Regions from separate parts of the Rahnella sp. PCH160 genome, predicted to be linked through region 2. Evidence: predicted binding sites of a transcription regulator. Region 2 holds the regulator's gene; each other region holds the start of a gene.

Region 1 (6,754 bases), 2.8 Mb from region 2:
GCGCCAGATAATATCCAGATGAGAAGGTTCTGGTGGCAGCAAAGAGAGTGAAAACAGCCCGAACGAAAAGACAATCAACCCGATACCGCCGAGCATCCCCGGATGGAAACGTTCGACCAGACGGCCTGCAATCGGTGCCATCACCATCGTTGCCAGCGGCCATGGGGTCAGCAAAAGGCCGGTATCTACGGAGTTCAGCCCCAAAGTATTTTGCAGGAAGAAGGGCAGTGAAACGAACGCCAGCATTTGAGCACTGAAAGAGCACAGCGATGTGCCCAGAGACAGGCTGAAAATCGGGTTGCGCAGTAAATCTACCGGCAATAGCGGGAAGGGTTTCGACAACTGACGGCGTACAAAGAACCAGCCAATAATCAGCAACGCAATGACTTCGCCCAAAATCAGCATATGATTCAGACCTTGCGCAAATCCGCTGATTGCACTGATAAGCAGGCCAAATGTCAGCGCATTCATCACGCTGCTGGTGATATCAAATCGTTGCCCCTGGCTACGGGTTGAGTTGGCTGGAAGAAATTTCAGACCCAGGATCAGCGCCACAATACCTATCGGGACGTTAACAGCAAACAACCACTGCCACGACGCGACGGACAAGATCCCTGCGGCAATCGTCGGCCCTGCGGCGGAAGAAACGGCCACAATCAGCGCGTTAATTCCTACACCACGCCCCAGGAAACGTTGCGGGTAAATAATGCGTATCAGTGCGGTATTGACGCTCATGATCGCCGCCGCCCCGAACCCCTGCAACACGCGCGCGACGGTCAGCGTCAGCAGTGAATCGGAAAGGGCGCAAAACAACGAAGTCATGCTGAATACCAGCAGGCCGGTCTGATAGATACGGCGGTAGCCAAAAATATCACCCAAAGACGCCAGCGAGAGCAGCGAAATGGTGATTGCCAACTGGTAGGCATTCACGACCCAGATGGAGGCCGCCGGACTGGCATGAAAATCATTGGCAATAGTGGGCAACGCGACATTTGCGATTGCGCCGTCCAGCACCGAAACGGTAATACCCAGAGCGATCGCCAGTATTGCGCCGTAACGTTGTGGAACGGGAAGCCCGTCATTGGGTGTAGGAGTCATGAGTTATGTCAATGCGTAGTCATCAGAGAGGGGAATATTACTACGCTAATGAAGTTAAAGTGACAACTGTCATATGATGTAATGAATTTTTTAATGATATCGCCGTTATGAAACGGGTTTAACAGTTCTTACATTCTCAGGCTTCGGGCCGATTGCTTCTCCACGATGCTTGCCACTATAATAAAAACCACGTTCTATTTTTTTTGAAACAAAACTCACGCGAGCAGGTAATTCATCCTATGGCTATCGCAGATCTTGATAAGCAACCCGATTCTGTTTCTTCCGTTCTGAAGGTTTTTGGTATTTTGCAGGCGCTGGGCGAGGAGCGGGAGATTGGTATTACTGAACTTTCTCAGCGCGTTATGATGTCCAAAAGTACGGTTTATCGTTTTTTGCAGACAATGAAGTCTTTGGGATATGTCGCGCAGGAAGGGGAATCTGAAAAGTATTCGCTCACTCTGAAGTTATTCGAGTTAGGCGCGAAAGCGCTGCAAAATGTGGATCTGATCCGCAGTGCGGATATTCAGATGCGTGAATTGTCCCGCCTGACCCGCGAAACAATCCACCTGGGCGCGCTGGATGAAGACGGTATCGTCTACATCCATAAAATCGATTCGATGTACAACCTGCGCATGCATTCACGCATTGGCCGCCGCAATCCGCTGCACACAACTGCTATCGGTAAAGTGCTTCTGGCCTGGGGTGATAAAGCCGAAGTCAGCGCGCTGTTGCAGGAAATTGAGTTCACGCGTAGCACTGAAAACACCATCATGAATGTCGCTGATTTGCAGACAGCGCTCGATCAGGTGCGTGTGCAAGGTTACGGCGAAGATAATGAAGAGCAGGAACAGGGGCTTCGCTGCATCGCGGTTCCCGTGTTTGACCGTTTTGGCGTGGTGATCGCCGGCCTGAGTATTTCTTTCCCAACTATCCGTTTTTCAGAGGAAAGCAAAGCACACTACGTCGAAATGTTGCATACCGCTGCGCGCAATATCTCAGAGCAAATTGGTTTTAACGACTATCCGTTCTGAATTTTTGTATCAATAATGCAGGCATAAAAAAACCGAAGCCAGATGGCTTCGGTTTTTTGTTTTGAACGAACCGGGATCAGCGATGCGCCAGTTCGGCAGTTTCTTCAGAATCCATCACCGTTTTATCTGTCTGTTTCAGCAACTGGCTGGTGATTGTCCCGGCAGTCATTGAACCACTTACGTTCAGTGCTGTACGGCCCATATCAATCAGTGGCTCGACGGAAATCAACAGCGCAACCAACGTGACCGGCAGGCCCATTGCAGGCAACACAATAAGCGCTGCGAAAGTCGCGCCGCCGCCCACACCGGCAACACCGGCGGAACTCAGGGTGACAATCCCGACCAGTGTGGCAATCCAGACCGGATCAAACGGGTTGATGCCGACAGTCGGCGCGACCATGACGGCCAGCATTGTCGGGTATAGACCGGCACAACCATTCTGCCCGATAGTGGCACCAAAAGAGGCCGCGAAGCTGGCGATCGATTCGGGGATACCCAGGCGACGCGTTTGTGCTTCAACGCTTAGCGGAATAGTGGCTGCGCTGGAACGGCTGGTGAATGCGAAGGTCAGCACCGGCCAGACTTTATGGAAGAATTTCGCCGGGTTAACGCCGGTGAAAGACAGCAGTACAGCGTGGATCACGAACATAATGGCCAAACCGAGGTAAGACGCCACCACGAAACTGCCCAGCTTCATAATGTCCTGTATGTTGGAACCGGCAACCACTTTGGTCATCAGTGCCAGAACGCCATATGGGGTGAGCTTCATGACCAGGCGAACGAGTTTCATCACCCAGGCCTGCAAGGTATCGATGAATGCCAGAACGCGCGGGCCTTTCTCTGCATCATCTTTAACCAGCTGAAGCGCCGCAACGCCAACAAAGGCGGCGAAGATAACCACGCTGATGATGGACGTCGGGCTTGCACCGGTCAGATCAGCAAACGGGTTCTTAGGAATAAAGGAAAGAATCAGCTGAGGAACGCTCAGGTCAGCCACTTTGCCTACGTAGTTAGACTGGATTGCGGTCAGACGCGCGGTTTCCTGGGTTCCCTGTACCAGACCGTCCGCCGTCAGACCGAACAGACCGGTGACGAAAATACCCACCAGAGAGGCAATAAGCGTAGTAAACAGCAGTGTACCGATGGTCAGGAAACTGATTTTACCCAGCGAAGAGGCATTATGTAATTTCGCCACGGCGCTCAGAATCGAGACAAAGACCAGCGGCATAACAATCATTTGCAGCAGCTGAACGTAGCCGTTTCCGACGATGTTGAACCAGGTAATCGATGTTTTCAGAACAGGATCGTCAGAACCATAAATCAGTTGCAGCGCCAGCCCAAACAAAACACCCAGTGCCAGACCTGCTAAAACTTTTTTTGCCAGACTCCATTGCTTGTGGCGTGTTTGCCCCAGCAGCAAAAGGAGGGCAACGAAAACCACTACGTTAATCACGAGCGGAAAATTCATACCAGACTCCAAACTTATAATTTTGATCATTAAAACGGGTGTTCCCGCAAGGGGTTGCACCATCCCATAGCATTGGGGGGAAGAATATCAGTTGGGTGCCCGATCATTTATATCCAAAAGGAATGCTTTATAACTTTTCTTCTTTATTCGTATTAATTTTCGCCAAATAGCCGATATCTTATGCTACTCAGATAAAGAGTTTTAGAATATGGTTAAAAATTTCGGGATTTATTGCACCAATAATGGGCGTCCAGTCAGGCCAGAAAAGAGTCAGCCCGACCAGCATCAGACACAATGTGCGTTCCAGCTGATTGCCTTTTTGGCTATTAATGAGAGGCAGGCGGAAACGCCAGCGACACGGCCATAATAAAGGAACGCCCGCAGGCGTCAGCATATCGGCCAGGATATGGCTCAGATAGCCGATAATCATGGCGTGAAAGGCATCGATGGGGATCACCCAGTCTTGTGGGAAATGGGTGCGCAGCAGGAAAATCCCTCCGGCGACAGCCAGCAAGCTATGCGTGAATCCACGGTGGCCAAAAGCCCGCGCAATCGGGGCGGAAATCCATTTCAGGCGTTGGCCAATCAGGGATTTTGGATGGTCAATGTCGGGCAGCAGACAGGTGAGCAGCGACCCTGGAATAATATGCCACCAGTCACCGTGAGCCAGTTCCGGAGAAAGCTGTGCCTTTTTCGCAAATACTGCACAGGCAATTGAAAAAATGAGATGGCCTTCCGCCGTCATGACGCGTCCGAACTGGATAACTGTTATTTTATCCAGTATAAGTGAAACTGTCACAATCTTGGAAGAGACACCCTGTAACTAATTGTCAACGGCATGATAAAAAAGGAAAAGACGTATAAAAATACGCCTTTTGATTGTCACTTATTGACCTGTTACCGCGCCAGCCAGCCGCCATCAACGGCAATCGTATACCCGTTGACGTAATCAGAGGCTTTCGATGCCAGAAACACCACCGGCCCCATGACATCTTCCGGCAAACCCCAGCGCCCGGCGGGGATGCGATCAAGAATTTCCTTGCTGCGGTCTCCGTCAGCACGTAATTGCTCGGTGTTGTTAGTCGCCATATAACCTGGCGCAATGGCGTTAACATTGACGTTATGTTTCGCCCATTCGTTAGCCATCAGTCGTGTGATGCCCATGACGGCACTTTTTGATGCCGTATAGGAAGGAACGCGGATGCCGCCCTGATAGGAAAGCATAGAGGCGATGTTAATGATCTTACCGCCGGTACCTTGTTTGATGAACTGTTTTGCCACGGCCTGAGACATGAAAAACAGCGTCTTGCTGTTCACGTTCATGACGTCGTCCCAGTTTTTCTCGCTGAAATCGATAGCGTCTTCGCGGCGGATAATACCGGCATTGTTCACCAGAATATCGATATGACCAAACTTGCTGATTGCTTTTTCGATGAGTTCGGGAATGCCCGCAATACTGCTCAGGTCGGCGCGAAGATCGAGGAACCGGCGGCCGGTCGCTGTGACTTTTTCGGCCGTTTCGTTTGGCGCTGAAACATTGATGCCTACGATATCGCAACCGGCCTGTGCCAGTCCCTGCGCCATACCCTGACCCAGCCCGGTGTTACAGCCGGTCACGATAGCGACTTTACCGCTTAATTCAAACGCGTTGAGGATCATATTCAAAGTCTCTTTTGCACGGCACGTTGGCCATTAAAGGATAATTTGCTCCGCCGCCGTGCAGCTGAGCATGAGAGTTAGCGCAATTCACTGACTTTGACGTGATCCATGTCGTCAAAAACCTGATTTTCGCCGACCATGCCCCAGATGAAGGTATAGTTTTTCGTGCCCACACCGGCATGAATTGACCAGCTCGGGGAGATGACCGCTTGCTCGTTATGAACCAGCAGATGGCGTGTTTCCTGCGGCAGTCCCATCATGTGAAAAACGGCGGTTTCTTCTTCCATATTGAAGTAGAAATACACCTCCATACGACGCTCGTGGGTATGACAAGGCATGGTGTTCCACAGGCTGCCTTCTTCGAGCTTCGTTAATCCCATCGTCAGTTGGCAGGTTTCCAAAACGGCAGGCACGATAAATTTATTAATTGTGCGGCGGTTGCTGCTGGCCGCATCGCCAATGGTTTGTGGCGACGCTTCGGCCAGCGTGATCTTTTTGTTGGGGAATATTGTGTGTGCAGGGGCGCTGTTGTAATAAAACTTGGCGGGTCTCGCGGTATCAATGCTACTGAACTCAACGTGTTTAGCGCCTTTGCCGACGTACAACGCTTCTTCATGCCCAATTTCGTAAGTTGTTCCGTCCACCACGATAAGCCCCGGCTCGCCGATGTTGATCACCCCCAGTTCGCGGCGTTCGAGGAAATAGCTTACGCCCAGTTGCTTGCCGACTTCATCGCCCACCGAGACTGATTTTTCCACTGGCATCACGCCACCGACGATAATGCGGTCGATGTGGCTGTAGGTCATGGTGTAGGTGTTTTTCTCGAATATTTTCTCAATAAGAAATTCGCGGCGTAATTCTGCGGTATCAAGCGTTTTTGCGTGATCGCTGTGAATGCTTTGACGAACTTGCATGTAGGAGCCCCTGATAAGATTGCGATAAAGGAGAACTTGCCGGGCGAGTCTGACCGTTGCGTGGCAGTGACAGCGTACAGAAGCAGGAGAGCTCCCGGCTCGTCCTTGTTAAACAAAGCATAGGTTCATTGGTATGTGAATTCAATAAAAATGAAATAACGTTTTATTTATTTCATGAGACAGTTCAAGGTTCGTGAATTAAACGCGGGCTGGGGGAATGTGGCAGGGAATATGCGAAGTACGACGGGGACAGGCAACGGCGCAGAAGCGTGATATTTCTGCGCCGGTTTACCTGAGGCGAGTTATCAGAGGATATGTGCAGGCATTAAAGCTTCAAGCGTTGCCAGTTTCGTGTCAGCAAGCGCCCAGCGAGGATCGTCGCGGTACTCACTGGCGGGAACGACAATCGAACGCATGCGTGCAGCTTTCGTTGCGATCATTCCGTTGAAGGAATCTTCGAGGGTCACACAATTCAGAGGATCAACCTGTAATTCTCCGGCAGCAAGCAAATACACTTCGGGATGCGGTTTGCTGTACGGCAGGTTTTCTGCCGAGGTAATCACCTGGAAATAAGATTGCAGATT
Region 2 (6,754 bases):
TGCTGTTCCTTGGCATCCTGATGAGTTTGTCTGCTTTCAGCTTCTGAGACATTCAGGCAATAAAAAACGCCCGGTCTTTTTATAAGCCGGGCGTTTTGCTTTATGGCGTTACCGCAATGATCTTAACGTGAATCAGTGGTCGGTATCGCGCACATCCATCTTCGGCTCAGCCGGTGGCTCAGTGGCTTGTGGCAGCTCAGAAGGCATACCGGCGCTTTCGATGGTGAGTTTGATATCCGACGTCATCAGATCGCTGAGCATGTTGTAAATCTCGCGCGTCTGTTCCTGAATCGCATCGCCGCTGTCGCTGATGTACCCTTCCGCGCGCAGCGTGCCGACCAGCGTGGAGAACACCGCTTTGTCGAAGAATTCAGGGGCGTTAATGCCGTGTAGCACGGACAAACGCTGCGCCATAATCCGGCTCTCTTTTTCCAGCGCACCGCGGTTGATGCTTGGATTGTTAGTGAGCAGGGAGAACGTAATCGCGTAGCGTTGCAGCGTTTCACGGACACCCGCCGCCAGCAGTTGTAGCGTGCGGATACGCGCCGGGTTCAGCGTCAGCTCATCGTCTTCCAGATGAATGATCTGCTGACGCGCCAGTTCCAGCGTCAGAACATCCAGAACCTGCGGGAGCTCCGCTTTATCGAAATGCATGAACAGCTCGGCTTTCAGCATCGGATAAATCAGTTCGACCTGACGCAGCAACTCAGCACGACTCACATGGCGGTGATGCATCACGATGCTGGAAATCAGCGATGGCAACACCAGCATATGGTGGATGTTGTTGCGGTAATACGTCATCAGCACTGCTTGTTCGCGCGGCAGAACAATGATGTCGCCGATGGTGTCTTTCTCGACCTGGAACTTGTTCATGTTCAGGGCGTGATCGAGCAACTGGTCGGCAGTCAGATCCGGCACCGTTGAATCGGCGTTATACGGCACGTTACGCAGCAGTTGCAGATAGCAGTCAATCTGCTCGGTGAGCTGTTCGCGGGTCAGTGAACGCTGACGCGATGCCAGCAGCGCGGTACAACACAGGTTCATGGCATTTGCCGCCGCTGAGTTGTTGATGCGCACCATAATCTGTTCTGCCAGATCCTGAACCGTTGGCGTCAGCCAGCTCGGGCGTTGCGCTTCGATAGGATCGATAGCTTCGCGCCAGGCAGGGACATGCTGGTTCAGGTACGTGGTCAGATGCAGTGGCTCACCAAAGTTCACATAACCCTGACCCAGGTTACGCAGTTTGCGTAACCCATTGAGCATTTGGGTCAGGCTTTCTTTTTCTTTGGTCGCACCGCGTAATTCTTTCGCGTAAGTACCCACTTCCATCACGTGCTCGTAACCGATGTAGATCGGTACCAGCGTGATTGGACGTGAACCGCCGCGCAGCATGGCCTGAATGGTCATTGAGAGCGTACCAGTTTTCGGTTCGAGCAAACGCCCGGTGCGCGAACGGCCGCCTTCGACAAAGTATTCGACCGAATAGCCACGGCTGAACAACTCGCCCAGATATTCACGGAATACCGTCGAATACAGTTTGTTGCCTTTGAACGTCCGGCGGATAAAGAACGCGCCCAGACGACGGAAAATCGGGCCGGCAGGCCAGAAATTCAGGTTAATACCGGCAGCAATGTGCGGAGGAACCAGCCCCTGGTGATACAGCACGTACGACAGCAACAGGTAATCCATGTGACTGCGGTGGCAGGGCACATACACAATTTCCTGACCTTCCAGCGCCAGCTGACGCACACGTTCCGCATTATTGACGTTGATGCCTTTATACAGGCGGTTCCACGTCCAGCTCAGCACGCGATCAGAAAGGCGCACGGCTTCATACGAGAAGTTAGCCGCAATCTCTTCCATCAGCGCGATGGCGTTTTGCTGGGCTTTTTCGTGTGAAATTTTCTTACTGCGCGCTTCATCTTCAATGGCTTTTTCGATGGCCTTGGACGCCAGCAGCTTATTGAACAAATCCTGACGCGCCGGCAGACGTGGGCCCACTGCCGCCAGACGCTGACGGGAGAAGTGCATACGTGCAACACGCGCCAGTTTTTGTGCGATGGTTTTGTCTGTCCCGTGCTCGGTTGCCATATAACGCAGCGAAACGGTATTGGAGAAACGGACGAAACTGTCGCGCCCCAGCCACAATACGGCGAAGAATTTCTGGATGCCGTTCAGCACGCGCAGATGCGGCGTATCGTGGCCTTCTCGACCCGGCGCACGGCCAAACATCACCGACACGGGCAGCATCTGAATGTCCAGATCCGGGTTATTGCGGTGCAAATCCAGATAATCGTGGAACAGCTTTACCGATTCCTGCTTTGGCGTGTAATAGGAGAAAACACGCGGGCCTTCGGCAATAAACACGTGGCTCGGCAGCAGCGTTCCGTCGATTTCCAGCGGGATAAGGGGATCGGGCAGATTTTCGGCCAGACATTGCGCGCGCAATGTCAGCAAATCGGCTTTGGAGTTATAAGGCAATACGTACAGAATTGGCCGGGTCGGGTCTAAGTGCAACTCGGTAACCGGATCTGAAGGTATGACCTTGCTCTTTACCAGCAATGAAAGCGGTAAATTCAATAATGTGTAATAAAGTCTACGCCAACCTGACATAAAAACGTGAAGCCTCTTGTTAGCCATTTCGCCGCAAGGATACCAGAAAGATCAGAGGAGATCTGTGGTGATGAGATACCATTAAACCGCTAAAATGCGCAAAACCCGCAGGACAATATCTCAAGGAGCAGTAACAGAATGGCGAACCAAGTCACCGGATTTACCCGCATCTATAAAGCCGCAGGTTATTCCTGGAAAGGCCTGAAGGCCGCATGGCAAAATGAAGCCGCTTTTCGGCAGGAAGCCAGTGTTGCTATCCCGCTCATTTTATTATCTTTCTGGCTGGATGTGAGCAGTATAGAACGCATCCTGCTGATCGGCTCCGTTGTGCTGGTGTGTGTGACCGAACTGCTTAACAGTGCCATAGAATCGGCGATTGACCGTATCGGGCCGGAGTTTCACGTGCTGTCAGGGCGCGCCAAAGATATTGGCTCCGCTGCCGTACTTCTGACCATCATATTGGCGATTTTTGTCTGGGTCAGCATCTTTTGGCCGCGATGGTTCTGATTTGGAATCTGCATTCCAGGAATTGCCGTTATGCCCTGTTTTTATTCAATCTTAGGTTTTCATTGGCCGTTTAGCTGTATATACTCACAGCTAGACTGTATAAACAACCAGGGGGCGGAATGAAAGCTTTAACGACCAGACAACAAGAGGTCTACGACCTTATTCGCGATCATATCTCCACCACCGGTATGCCACCGACCCGCGCAGAGATTGCATCCCGTCTCGGGTTCCGTTCCCCGAATGCGGCGGAAGAACACCTGAAAGCGCTGGCGCGTAAAGGCGTTATCGAGATCGTTTCCGGTGCGTCGCGCGGTATTCGTTTGCTGATGGAAGAAGAAGAAGGTTTACCGCTGATTGGCCGCGTTGCCGCCGGTGAACCGCTGCTGGCTCAGCAGCACATCGAAGGCCATTACCAGGTCGATCCGGCCATGTTTAAACCGAGTGCGGATTTCCTGCTGCGCGTCAGCGGGATGTCGATGCGTGATATCGGTATTCTGGATGGCGATCTGCTGGCAGTACACAAAACGCAGGATGTCCGAAATGGTCAGGTTGTCGTTGCGCGTATTGATGATGAAGTCACGGTTAAACGCCTGAAGAAACAGGGCAGTATCGTTCAGTTGTTGCCTGAGAACAGCGAATTTCAACCGATTGTGGTTGATTTGCGCGAACAGAATTTCAGCATTGAAGGTCTGGCAGTGGGCGTTATTCGTAACGGCAACTGGATCTAATCTGCGTTCAATCTTTACGTTACAGGTGCGTTAGCCGCCTCTGACGCACCTGTAAGTTCCAGCATCGCCCCGTTCGGGGCGGTGTCGTTTTATGCCCTTTCCTGAAATTTTCCCGAGAAAACCCTTTGCCTTCTGCACTGTCTGCTCACTAAATTACCGGCCTTATTCAGTAAGATAGATTCTGTCTTCACGTTATTTCCTGCTTTGGATTAATCCTAATAGTGGCTTTTATCCCTGCTTTAGGAAGATTAATTGGCATTCTCTACTAAGCTTTGAAGTGTTAAGTACGGGCTGCACACCGAATGCGCAGTTCCACAACCCAAGGTAACAGGAGATATTTTATGAATAAGGACCAAGCCGACGGTAACTGGAAGCAGTTGAAAGGCAAAGTGAAAGAACAGTGGGGCAAGCTGACTGACGACGACCTGACAGTGCTTGAAGGTAAACGTGATCAACTGGTGGGTAAGATTCAGGAGCGTTATGGCTATCAGAAGGATCAGGCCGAGAAAGAGCTCAAGGAATGGGAATCGAAAAACAAACATCACTGGTAACACGCGACTCCCCCTCGCGTATCAGTGACGTATCCTGAGAATTATTGCTCCTACCCGGAACGCATTCAGGATACGGGTACAAGGATGTACCCAACCTTTCAGTTCTGCTGCTGTAAACCCGTCCGCTTCAATTTCTTACGAAACTCCAGCTAATATAAATCTGTTTTCTCAGCGTTTTTTTACCACGATGCTGTGGTCATGTTCGCAATGGTCGTGGCTGTCGCAGGTTTCAACGACTTTGCATTCCGCACACAAGCCATGCGCTTCAACAACTGAATGACGCAGCTCAAACCCTGATTCTATCGCCAGTTTCGCCAGACGTTCTTCGATGCCGTCAGTGGTTTTCTCCGTGACCAGCCCGCAGCGGTCGCAGATAAACAGCGCGGACGTATGGCTCGGCTCTTCGAAATGATGGCAGAGAACATAGCTGTTAGCCGATTCAACCCGATGAATAAACCCTTGTTCCAGCAGGAAATCCAGCGCCCGGTAAACCGTTGGCGGCTTGGCTTGCGGCTCGCTGACGCGCAGCAGATCCAGCAAATCATAGGCGCTGATGGCACCGGGTTGTTGCGCCATCAGTCGCAAAACTTCCAGCCGCTGTGGCGTAAGACGAACATTGCGCTGCTGGCAAAGTTCTTCAGCTTGTGAAAGTAATTTTTCCGGATTATTCAGGGTCATAGCAACATTCTCTGAGCGCAGATTGGGATGAATAGGCCACATCATGCAGCCATTCTTAATTTTATCATGCTTCAGCCAGATCGACGAATTATGCGCCGTTCAGTTGTGAGGGCGCGCGGGAGAGTTAGCCCGTTAAACCGCGCAAGATGCCGAATCTTTGTTCTGTGGTATAATCAGCGATTACCTTCTCTCTGGCCATCGTGCCGGTGGGAGCGCCACGAACCCCTCAGCGAATGTCAGGCCGATGTCAGAAACTCAACACGCAATGCCCCATAACGCCATGTCCTTAACCCAGCCTTTTTCCGCTCAGCGTTTTTCCGTTGCGCCGATGCTCGACTGGACCGACCGTCACTGTCGCCATTTCCACCGCCTGATGACCGGCCAGACCTTGCTGTACACCGAAATGGTCACCACCGGCGCGATCATTCATGGCAAAGGCGATTATCTGGGCTTTGGCAATGAAGAACATCCGGTGTCTTTGCAGCTGGGCGGCAGCAATCCGGCCGATCTGGCGCATTGCGCGAAGCTGGCCGAAGAACGCGGCTATGACGAGATCAACCTGAACGTCGGTTGCCCGTCGGACCGCGTGCAGAATGGCATGTTCGGTGCCTGCCTGATGGGGCAGGCGTCGCTGGTGGCGGATTGCATTAAAGCGATGCGTGACGTGGTGTCCATTCCGGTCACCGTCAAAACCCGTATCGGGATTGACGATCAGGACAGCTACGAATTCCTCTGCGATTTCATCCGTCAGGTGTCTGAAAACGGCGGCTGCGATACTTTTATCATTCACGCCCGCAAAGCCTGGCTTTCCGGCCTGAGCCCGAAAGAAAACCGCGAAATCCCGCCGCTGGATTACCCGCGTGTTTATCAGCTTCAGCGTGATTTCTCTCATCTGACGATGGAGATTAACGGCGGCATCAAAACGCTGGAAGAAGCCAAAACGCATCTGCAACACATGGACGGCGTGATGGTTGGCCGTGAAGCCTATCAGAATCCGGGCATGTTGCTGAACGTCGATCAGGCACTGTTCGGCTCTCAGGCTCCGGTGAAAACCGCTCCGGAGATTATCCGCGCGCTGTATCCATACATCGAAGCCGAGCTGAGCAAAGGTACTTATCTGGGCCACATCACCCGCCATATTTTGGGCCTGTTCCAGGGCGTGCCGGGCGCGCGTCAGTTCCGCCGTCATCTCAGTGAACACGCACACAAAGCGGGCGCGGGCATTGACGTGGTTGAGCAGGCGCTATCGATGGTCAGCCAGCCGCAGGAAGTGCCGGTTCAGGCGTAAGCGTCTTCAAAATTGACGTGAGTAAATTCACCATCAGTTAGTCATATTGACTATTTTTTCGCAGACCTTTTGCGTCTGCGAAAAACTTTCCCCTGTTAAATCAGTTAATTATTCATCCCGTCACTCTGGCACGCTTCTTGTAATAGCTTCATCGTGTTTTGACATTACGTCTTACTGCACACTGGCTTATTAAGGAGCACCCGATGCTGGAAATTCTCTTCGTGCTTGGTTTTTTCTTTATGCTGATGCTGACCGGCATTTCCCTGCTGGGCATGGTGGCGGCGCTGATCGTGGCATTTGGTCTGATGATGTTGGGCGGCTTCTTTGTGATTGTTATTAAAATGTTGCCGTGGCTGATTTTGGCGGTTCTCGCCGTCTGGATTTACCGG
Region 3 (6,754 bases), 670 kb from region 2:
GATGCACAGTTCGCGAGCCAGCAACGCTGCAGGAACAAGACCGCCACGGCTGACGGCAATAATGCCTTTCCATTGTTCTGCCGGCAGCAGGCGTTTAGCCATCGTGCGGGCGTGGATTTGCAGCATGTCCCAGGTTACAACGTATTTTTCGCTCATAAAGGTATCCCAGCCAGTGAATTGACGGCTTCTAAAAATGTATTCGAGGGGAAAAAAGGTTGCGCAGGATTATAGTGAGTCCAGCCTACAAAAACCAGCGGTTATAGTACCGCCAGCCCGCAAAAAACCCGTATTTTCTCCCCGCGCCCGCGCACAGGTTAAGATTAAGTGATATTCTGTCAGGCCACTCGCCACACAGTCTGGCGGGGATAACTTAACCTTAAACCTACAGCATCTCAGTCAGTTCCCCTGCAAATGGAGCCTGAATGAGCTGACTGTTACAGGAGACTTATAGTGTCTGAACTGTCTCAGCTTTCGCCTCAACCGTTGTGGGATATTTTTGCCAAAGTATGTTCAATTCCGCACCCTTCTTACCATGAAGAAGCGCTGGCAAAACACATCGTTGAATGGGCTCAGGAAAAGGGCATCCACGCTGAGCGTGATGAAGTTGGCAACATTTTGCTGCGCAAACCGGCCACCCAAGGCATGGAAAACCGCAAAGCCGTTGCCCTGCAGGCGCACCTCGATATGGTGCCGCAGAAAAACAACGATACTGTACACGATTTCACTAAAGATCCGATTCAGCCGTTTATCGAAGACGGTTGGGTAAAAGCCCGCGGCACCACGCTGGGCGCTGACAACGGTATCGGCCTGGCTTCTGCACTGGCGGTTCTGGCTGATGACAGTGTAGAACACGGCCCGCTGGAAGTTCTGCTGACCATGACCGAAGAAACCGGCATGGCGGGCGCATTTGGCCTGCAACCGGACTGGTTACAGTCTGAGATTCTGATCAACACCGATTCTGAAACCGAAGGCGAAATCTACATGGGTTGCGCCGGCGGGATTGATTTTACCGCCACGCTGCCACTGAGCCGCGAAGCGGTTCCGGCCGGTTTCACCACGCTGAAACTGACGCTGAAAGGCCTGAAAGGCGGCCACTCCGGCGCTGATATCCACCTTGGTCTGGGCAACGCAAGCAAACTGCTGGCGCGTTTCCTGTCTGAACACGCTGACACACTCGGTCTGCGTCTGCTGGACTTCACCGGCGGCACGCTGCGTAACGCTATTCCTCGCGAAGCTATCGCGACGCTGGCGATCTCAGCCGATAAAGCGGACGCACTGAGAACCGCTGCACAGGAATTCCTGGCAACGATTCAGTTCGAACTGTCTGCGGTTGAGAAGAAAATCGCTTTCGTCGTTGAAGCGGCAGAAAGTACGGCGAAAGCGCTGAGCAAAGACAGTCAGGGCAAATTCATTGCACTGCTGAACGCCACACCAAACGGCGTGATCCGCATGAGTGATGACGTGAAAGGCGTGGTGGAAACCTCCCTGAACGTTGGCGTTGTTACCATGAAAGATGATGAAGTGGCGATCAACAGCCTGATCCGTTCTCTTATCGACAGTGGCAAAGAATACGTCGTCAGTATGCTGAATTCGCTGGGTGAACTGGCGGGTGCGAAAAGCCTGGCAAAAGGCAGCTACCCTGGCTGGAAACCTGAACCAAGCTCTGCGGTGATGACACTGGTTCGTGAAACGTACGAAACGCTGTTCAGCAAAACCCCGAACATCATGGTGATCCACGCCGGTCTGGAATGCGGTCTGTTCAAAAAACCGTACCCGGACATGGACATGGTTTCCATCGGGCCAACCATCACCGGGCCACACTCGCCGGATGAGCAGGTTGAAATCGCCAGCGTTGAGCTGTACTGGAAACTGCTGACAGCACTGCTGAAAGCGATTCCTGAACGTAAGTAATTGTTTTAGCTCCTCCCCCAGCGAAGAGGGAGGAGCTACAGTCACTCCCACGGCAGTAACAACTGCCGCTCTATCTGCGGATCCTGCAACGTGACATGCAACCCGACCAGACGCACACCTCGCCCGCCGCGCCGCTGTTCCCAGGCTTCACGCGCGACTTTCAGTAAATCTTCTTTATTGAGCACCGGCCAGATGTGTTCCTGAGTGGTCTGCTGGAAATCATGGAATTTGAGTTTCACGCCCTGCCTTGCGATGCGTAAATCCGGGCTGACCCGGCTCAGACGCGTATGCAATTCAGGATACAAACGCTCGATCAGCGCCACGCACTCTTCCCAACTGTGAATGTCTTCCGCCAGCGTGCGTTCAACGCCGACGGATTTCCGCAGCCGCTCAGCCGAAATTTCACGCTCGTCGATGCCCTGACAACGCTCCCACAGCACGCGGCCAAATTTACCAAAGCGCTTGAGCAACTTCGCTAAATCATAATGCTGAACATCGCCACAGGTTATCAGGCCCTGTTCCTGCAAACGCTGGGCAGTGACTTTGCCGACGCCGGGAATTTTACTCAGCGGCAGATCCTGTAAAAAGGCCTCAACGTTGTCTGGCGTAATCACAAACTGGCCGTTGGGTTTATTCAGGTCGGAGGCAATTTTCGCCAGAAATTTGATGGGCGCAATGCCCGCCGAGGCCGTCAGATTGATTTCGTCAAAAATCGCCTGACGGATTTCAGCGGCAATCAGCGTCGCCGAACCGTTGCACTGCGTCGAGTCTGAAACATCCAGATAAGCTTCGTCGAGTGACAACGGTTCGATCAATGGCGTATAACGCGCAAAGATTTCGCGGATGTGATTTGAGGCTTCTTTATACGCCTCCATTCTGCCGGGAATGACCTTCAGGTGCGGGCAAAGCTTGAGCGCCATTCCGGTCGGCATCGCGCTGTGTACGCCGAATTTGCGTGCGGGGTAATTGGCGGTGCTGATGACGCCACGCCGGTCGCGGCTACCACCGATGGCGATAGGAATGTCGCGCAGTGAAGGATCATCGCGCATCTCGACGGCCGCGAAAAAGCAGTCCATATCCACATGAATGATTTTACGCATAGCCCTCCCCTGATGACTGTATAAGTATACAGTTGAATCGGGAGATTTCAAACACAGAAAATGACGGTTAATTTGACTTAATTAATCACCATTAATGGCAACAGAAAGTATTTACATTCCTTAAACTGATTATTCAATATTTGGTGATTGCTAAAAAAATAATCAGTATTAATATGGCAACGTTTCAGACAGGCAGTACATAAGAAGAAAATCAGTGGCGTCTTACAGGCAGTTCATCTGTAGACAAAATAATCAAAATTATTATCGAGCAGGACTTAGAATGATCAGAATCGCGCTGTTTCTTGCGATGCTCCTCAGTTTGCCTTTATTTACAGCAAATTACGCCGTGGCCAGCGATGCTGTCCCGGTAAACGCGGCGCTTAAAAAACAATTGTTAGGTGCTCCCGTTTATATCCAGATTTTCAAACAAGAACGTAAACTCGAATTGTATGCACAGCTCGACGGCGAATTTCGTCTGATCGGCACCTACGGCATCTGCGATTTTTCTGGCGGTTTAGGAAATAAACGTCGTGAAGGGGATTTTAAAAGCCCGGAAGGTTTTTACAACGTGGATATTCACCACCTGAAGCCGGACAGCCGCTTTTATCGCGCCATCAACATCGGTTTCCCGAACGCGTATGACATCTCACAGGGCTATTCAGGTAAATATCTGATGATCCACGGCAACTGCAAATCTATTGGTTGCTACGCGATGACTGACGGTTATATGGATGAAATTTTCACCTACGTGCAGGCAGCTTTCCAGTTCGGCCAGCGCAACGTGCAGATCAGCATTTATCCGTTCAAGATGACCGATGCTAATATGCAGTCGCACAAAAACTCAAGCTACATCACGTTCTGGCGTCAGCTACAGCCGGGATTTGCGTACTTTGAGAAGCACCATCAGCCACCAAATGTCGTGGTGACTAACGGGCAATATGAAGTACTGCAACCGTTGTCAAACATCCCGCTGCCTTCACAGCTGGCGTTCGCCCCGGTGAAATAATGCGAATTCACCTGGAGCAATTTTGTTCCAGGTTTCGTTTGCCGTCAGCGGTTGCGTGGCAATCACGGTGACGACATCATCCGGTGTCGTCTGCTGCTGAAAATCAATTTCCACATCCTGATCCAACAACGTTGCCTTTCCGAAAGGCGCACGCCGCGTGATCCAGTGCAGATTGGTCGAACAATAGGCCATCACAAAATGCCCGTCCGACAACAGCATATTAAACACACCCTTCTGCCGTAACTCATCCGCCAGCGACGCAATATACCGAAACACGGGCGGCCAGCTTGCAGGACGGCGCGGATATCGCTGAGTGAGTTTATGCAGCAACCAGCAAAACGCGTATTCACTGTCGGTCTGGCCGATCGGGCGCAGCGTGCCGGTATCAAGCTGACGGTAACCGCGAAGCTGACCGTTGTGCGCGTAAGTCCAGTTATGGCCCCACAGCTCACGGGTAAACGGATGGGTATTTTCCAGCGCCACTTCGCCACGGTTTGCCTGACGAATATGGGAAATCACCGCGCAGGATTTGATCGGGTATTCCTGAACAAGGCGGGCGATAGGCGAATTAAAACTCGGCATCGGATCTTTAAAAGTACGACAGCCATTCCCCTCGTAAAAGGTAATGCCCCAGCCGTCTTTATGCGGACCTGTCCCGCCACCGCGCTGCACTAATCCGCTGAAACTGAAACAAATATCAGTTGGCACGTTAGCGCTCATCCCGAGCAATTCGCACATTTCCCGCCTCCTTTACAACAAAGGCCTTACGCCTTCGCCATCTCTTTTTCGATCAAGAGAATTAAAATATGAATGACTTTAATGTGGATTTCCTGCACGCGGTCAGCGAAGCCAAAATGCGGCACGCGGATTTCCACGTCTGCGGAACCGTCCATTTTGCCGCCGTCTTTACCGGTCAGGGTAATGACTTTCATGCCTTTGGCGCGCGCAGCTTCAATCGCTTTGATCACGTTACCGGAATTGCCGGATGTAGAGATGCCCAACAGCACATCGCCTTTCTGGCCTACGGCTTCCAGATAACGGGAGAAGATATATTCGTAACCGAAATCGTTGCCCACGCAGGAGATGTGGCTGACGTCGGAAATCGCAATCGCCGGATAGCCCGGACGGTTTTCACGGTAGCGGCCGGTCAGTTCTTCAGCAAAATGCATAGCGTCACAGTGTGAACCGCCGTTACCGCAGGAAATCACTTTCCCACCCGCCTTGAAAGAATCGGCCAGCAGCACTGCTGCACGTTGAATAGACTCAATATTTGCCGGATCGCTGATGAATTTATTCAGCGTAGCAGCAGCTTCGTTCAGTTCAGTACGGATAATATCCTGGTACATAGCAGCCTCTTTTATGTCCATTTGCAGCCAGCTGTGGCCGGCCGATAGCAATAAAACGTTCCGCTGAGCAGTTTAACGGAAAGCCGAAACTGCGAGAAGCAATGAAGCGGTAATGATTCTTATAGTTTCTGTTTTTGACGCTTAGTGCGGCCGGTTTGTGAGCTGCGTTGTAATTAGTATGTAAACACATTGATAAAGAAATGAGCATGGACTAAAACCATTGTATCCCTACAACAGGTCAGACCTCCTACTACTCAGGAGCTTTACTATGATGGTTCTTAGCATTGTTGCATTTGTCGTGATCCTTGGTGCGTTGTTCTATCACAAGGTCAATCTTGCCTTTAGCAGCCTGATTTTACTGGCATTTACCGCTGCCATGGGCGCTGTTCATCTGTGGACGCTGTGGCTGTTACTGCCTCTGGCGATTATCCTGCTGCCATTCAATGTACCCGCGTTGCGCCGCGCATTGTTCTCCGCACCGGCACTTCGCACCTTTCGTAAAGTGATGCCCGCCATGTCACGCACGGAAAAAGAAGCGATTGAAGCCGGTACCACCTGGTGGGAAGGCGATCTGTTCGGCGGTAAGCCGGACTGGAGAAAATTGCAGGATTACCCGGAACAACAACTGACCGAAGAAGAACAGCGCTTTATTGACGGCCCGGTGGAAGAAGCCTGCCGTATGGCGAACGACTTTGAGATCACCCACGAACTGGCCGATTTACCGCCGGAACTGTGGGCGTACCTGAAAGAACACCGCTTCTTCGCGATGATCATAAAGAAAGAGTACGGCGGTCTGGAATTCTCCGCTTATGCTCAGGCCCGCGTGTTACAGAAACTGGCGGGTGTGTCCGGGATTCTGGCGATCACCGTCGGCGTGCCGAACTCCCTCGGGCCGGGCGAATTGCTGCAACATTACGGCACTGAAGAACAGAAAGACCACTACCTGCCGCGTCTGGCGCTGGGTCTGGAAATTCCGTGTTTTGCACTGACCAGCCCGGAAGCCGGGTCTGATGCCGGGGCGATTCCGGATTTCGGTATCGTCTGTAAAGGCCAGTGGCAGGGCAAAGAAGTGCTCGGTATGCGCCTGACCTGGAACAAGCGTTACATCACGCTCGCACCCATCGCCACCGTGCTCGGTCTGGCGTTTAAACTCAAAGATCCGGACCATCTGCTCGGCAGTGAAACGGACCTGGGCATTACCTGTGCGCTGATCCCAACGGATACGAAAGGCGTGGAAATCGGTCATCGTCACTTCCCGCTGAACGTGCCTTTCCAGAACGGCCCGACGCGCGGTAACGATATTTTCGTGCCTATCGATTACATCATCGGCGGCCCGAAAATGGCCGGTCAGGGCTGGCGTATGCTGGTTGAATGTCTGTCCGTGGGCCGTG

What was found. The regulator LexA, encoded in region 2, represses DNA repair genes until DNA is damaged. The targets are predictions, from matches to a motif close to TNCTGTATGTACATACAGNA.
Region 1: ACM5QY_RS19365 (metal-dependent hydrolase) is a predicted target of LexA. The motif match lies at 4,361-4,380, and genes of this name have one in related genera.
Region 3: dinB (DNA polymerase IV) is a predicted target of LexA. The motif match lies at 3,026-3,045, and genes of this name have one in related genera.

The regions. Positions count from the first base shown of each region.
Region 1 covers NZ_JBLOGT010000001.1:4,163,361-4,170,114, reverse strand. Annotated here, with positions in the region: gene ACM5QY_RS19380 (MFS transporter) at 1-1,098, opposite strand, end outside; gene kdgR (DNA-binding transcriptional regulator KdgR) at 1,338-2,129, shown strand; gene ACM5QY_RS19370 (L-cystine transporter) at 2,206-3,597, opposite strand; gene ACM5QY_RS19365 (metal-dependent hydrolase) at 3,785-4,342, opposite strand; gene kduD (2-dehydro-3-deoxy-D-gluconate 5-dehydrogenase KduD) at 4,495-5,256, opposite strand; gene kduI (5-dehydro-4-deoxy-D-glucuronate isomerase) at 5,334-6,170, opposite strand; gene hxpB (hexitol phosphatase HxpB) at 6,476-6,754, opposite strand, start outside.
Region 2 covers NZ_JBLOGT010000001.1:1,341,811-1,348,564, forward strand. Annotated here, with positions in the region: gene ubiA (4-hydroxybenzoate octaprenyltransferase) at 1-47, shown strand, start outside; gene plsB (glycerol-3-phosphate 1-O-acyltransferase PlsB) at 133-2,613, opposite strand; gene ACM5QY_RS06175 (diacylglycerol kinase) at 2,752-3,120, shown strand; gene lexA (transcriptional repressor LexA) at 3,240-3,848, shown strand; gene ACM5QY_RS06185 (CsbD family protein) at 4,190-4,399, shown strand; gene zur (zinc uptake transcriptional repressor Zur) at 4,568-5,077, opposite strand; gene dusA (tRNA dihydrouridine(20/20a) synthase DusA) at 5,358-6,365, shown strand; gene pspG (envelope stress response protein PspG) at 6,569-6,754, shown strand, end outside.
Region 3 covers NZ_JBLOGT010000001.1:2,015,879-2,022,632, reverse strand. Annotated here, with positions in the region: gene gpt (xanthine phosphoribosyltransferase) at 1-156, opposite strand, end outside; gene pepD (beta-Ala-His dipeptidase) at 451-1,911, shown strand; gene dinB (DNA polymerase IV) at 1,953-3,011, opposite strand; gene dpaA (peptidoglycan meso-diaminopimelic acid protein amidase) at 3,292-4,017, shown strand; gene ACM5QY_RS09440 (class II glutamine amidotransferase) at 3,988-4,755, opposite strand; gene lpcA (D-sedoheptulose 7-phosphate isomerase) at 4,782-5,363, opposite strand; gene fadE (acyl-CoA dehydrogenase FadE) at 5,632-6,754, shown strand, end outside.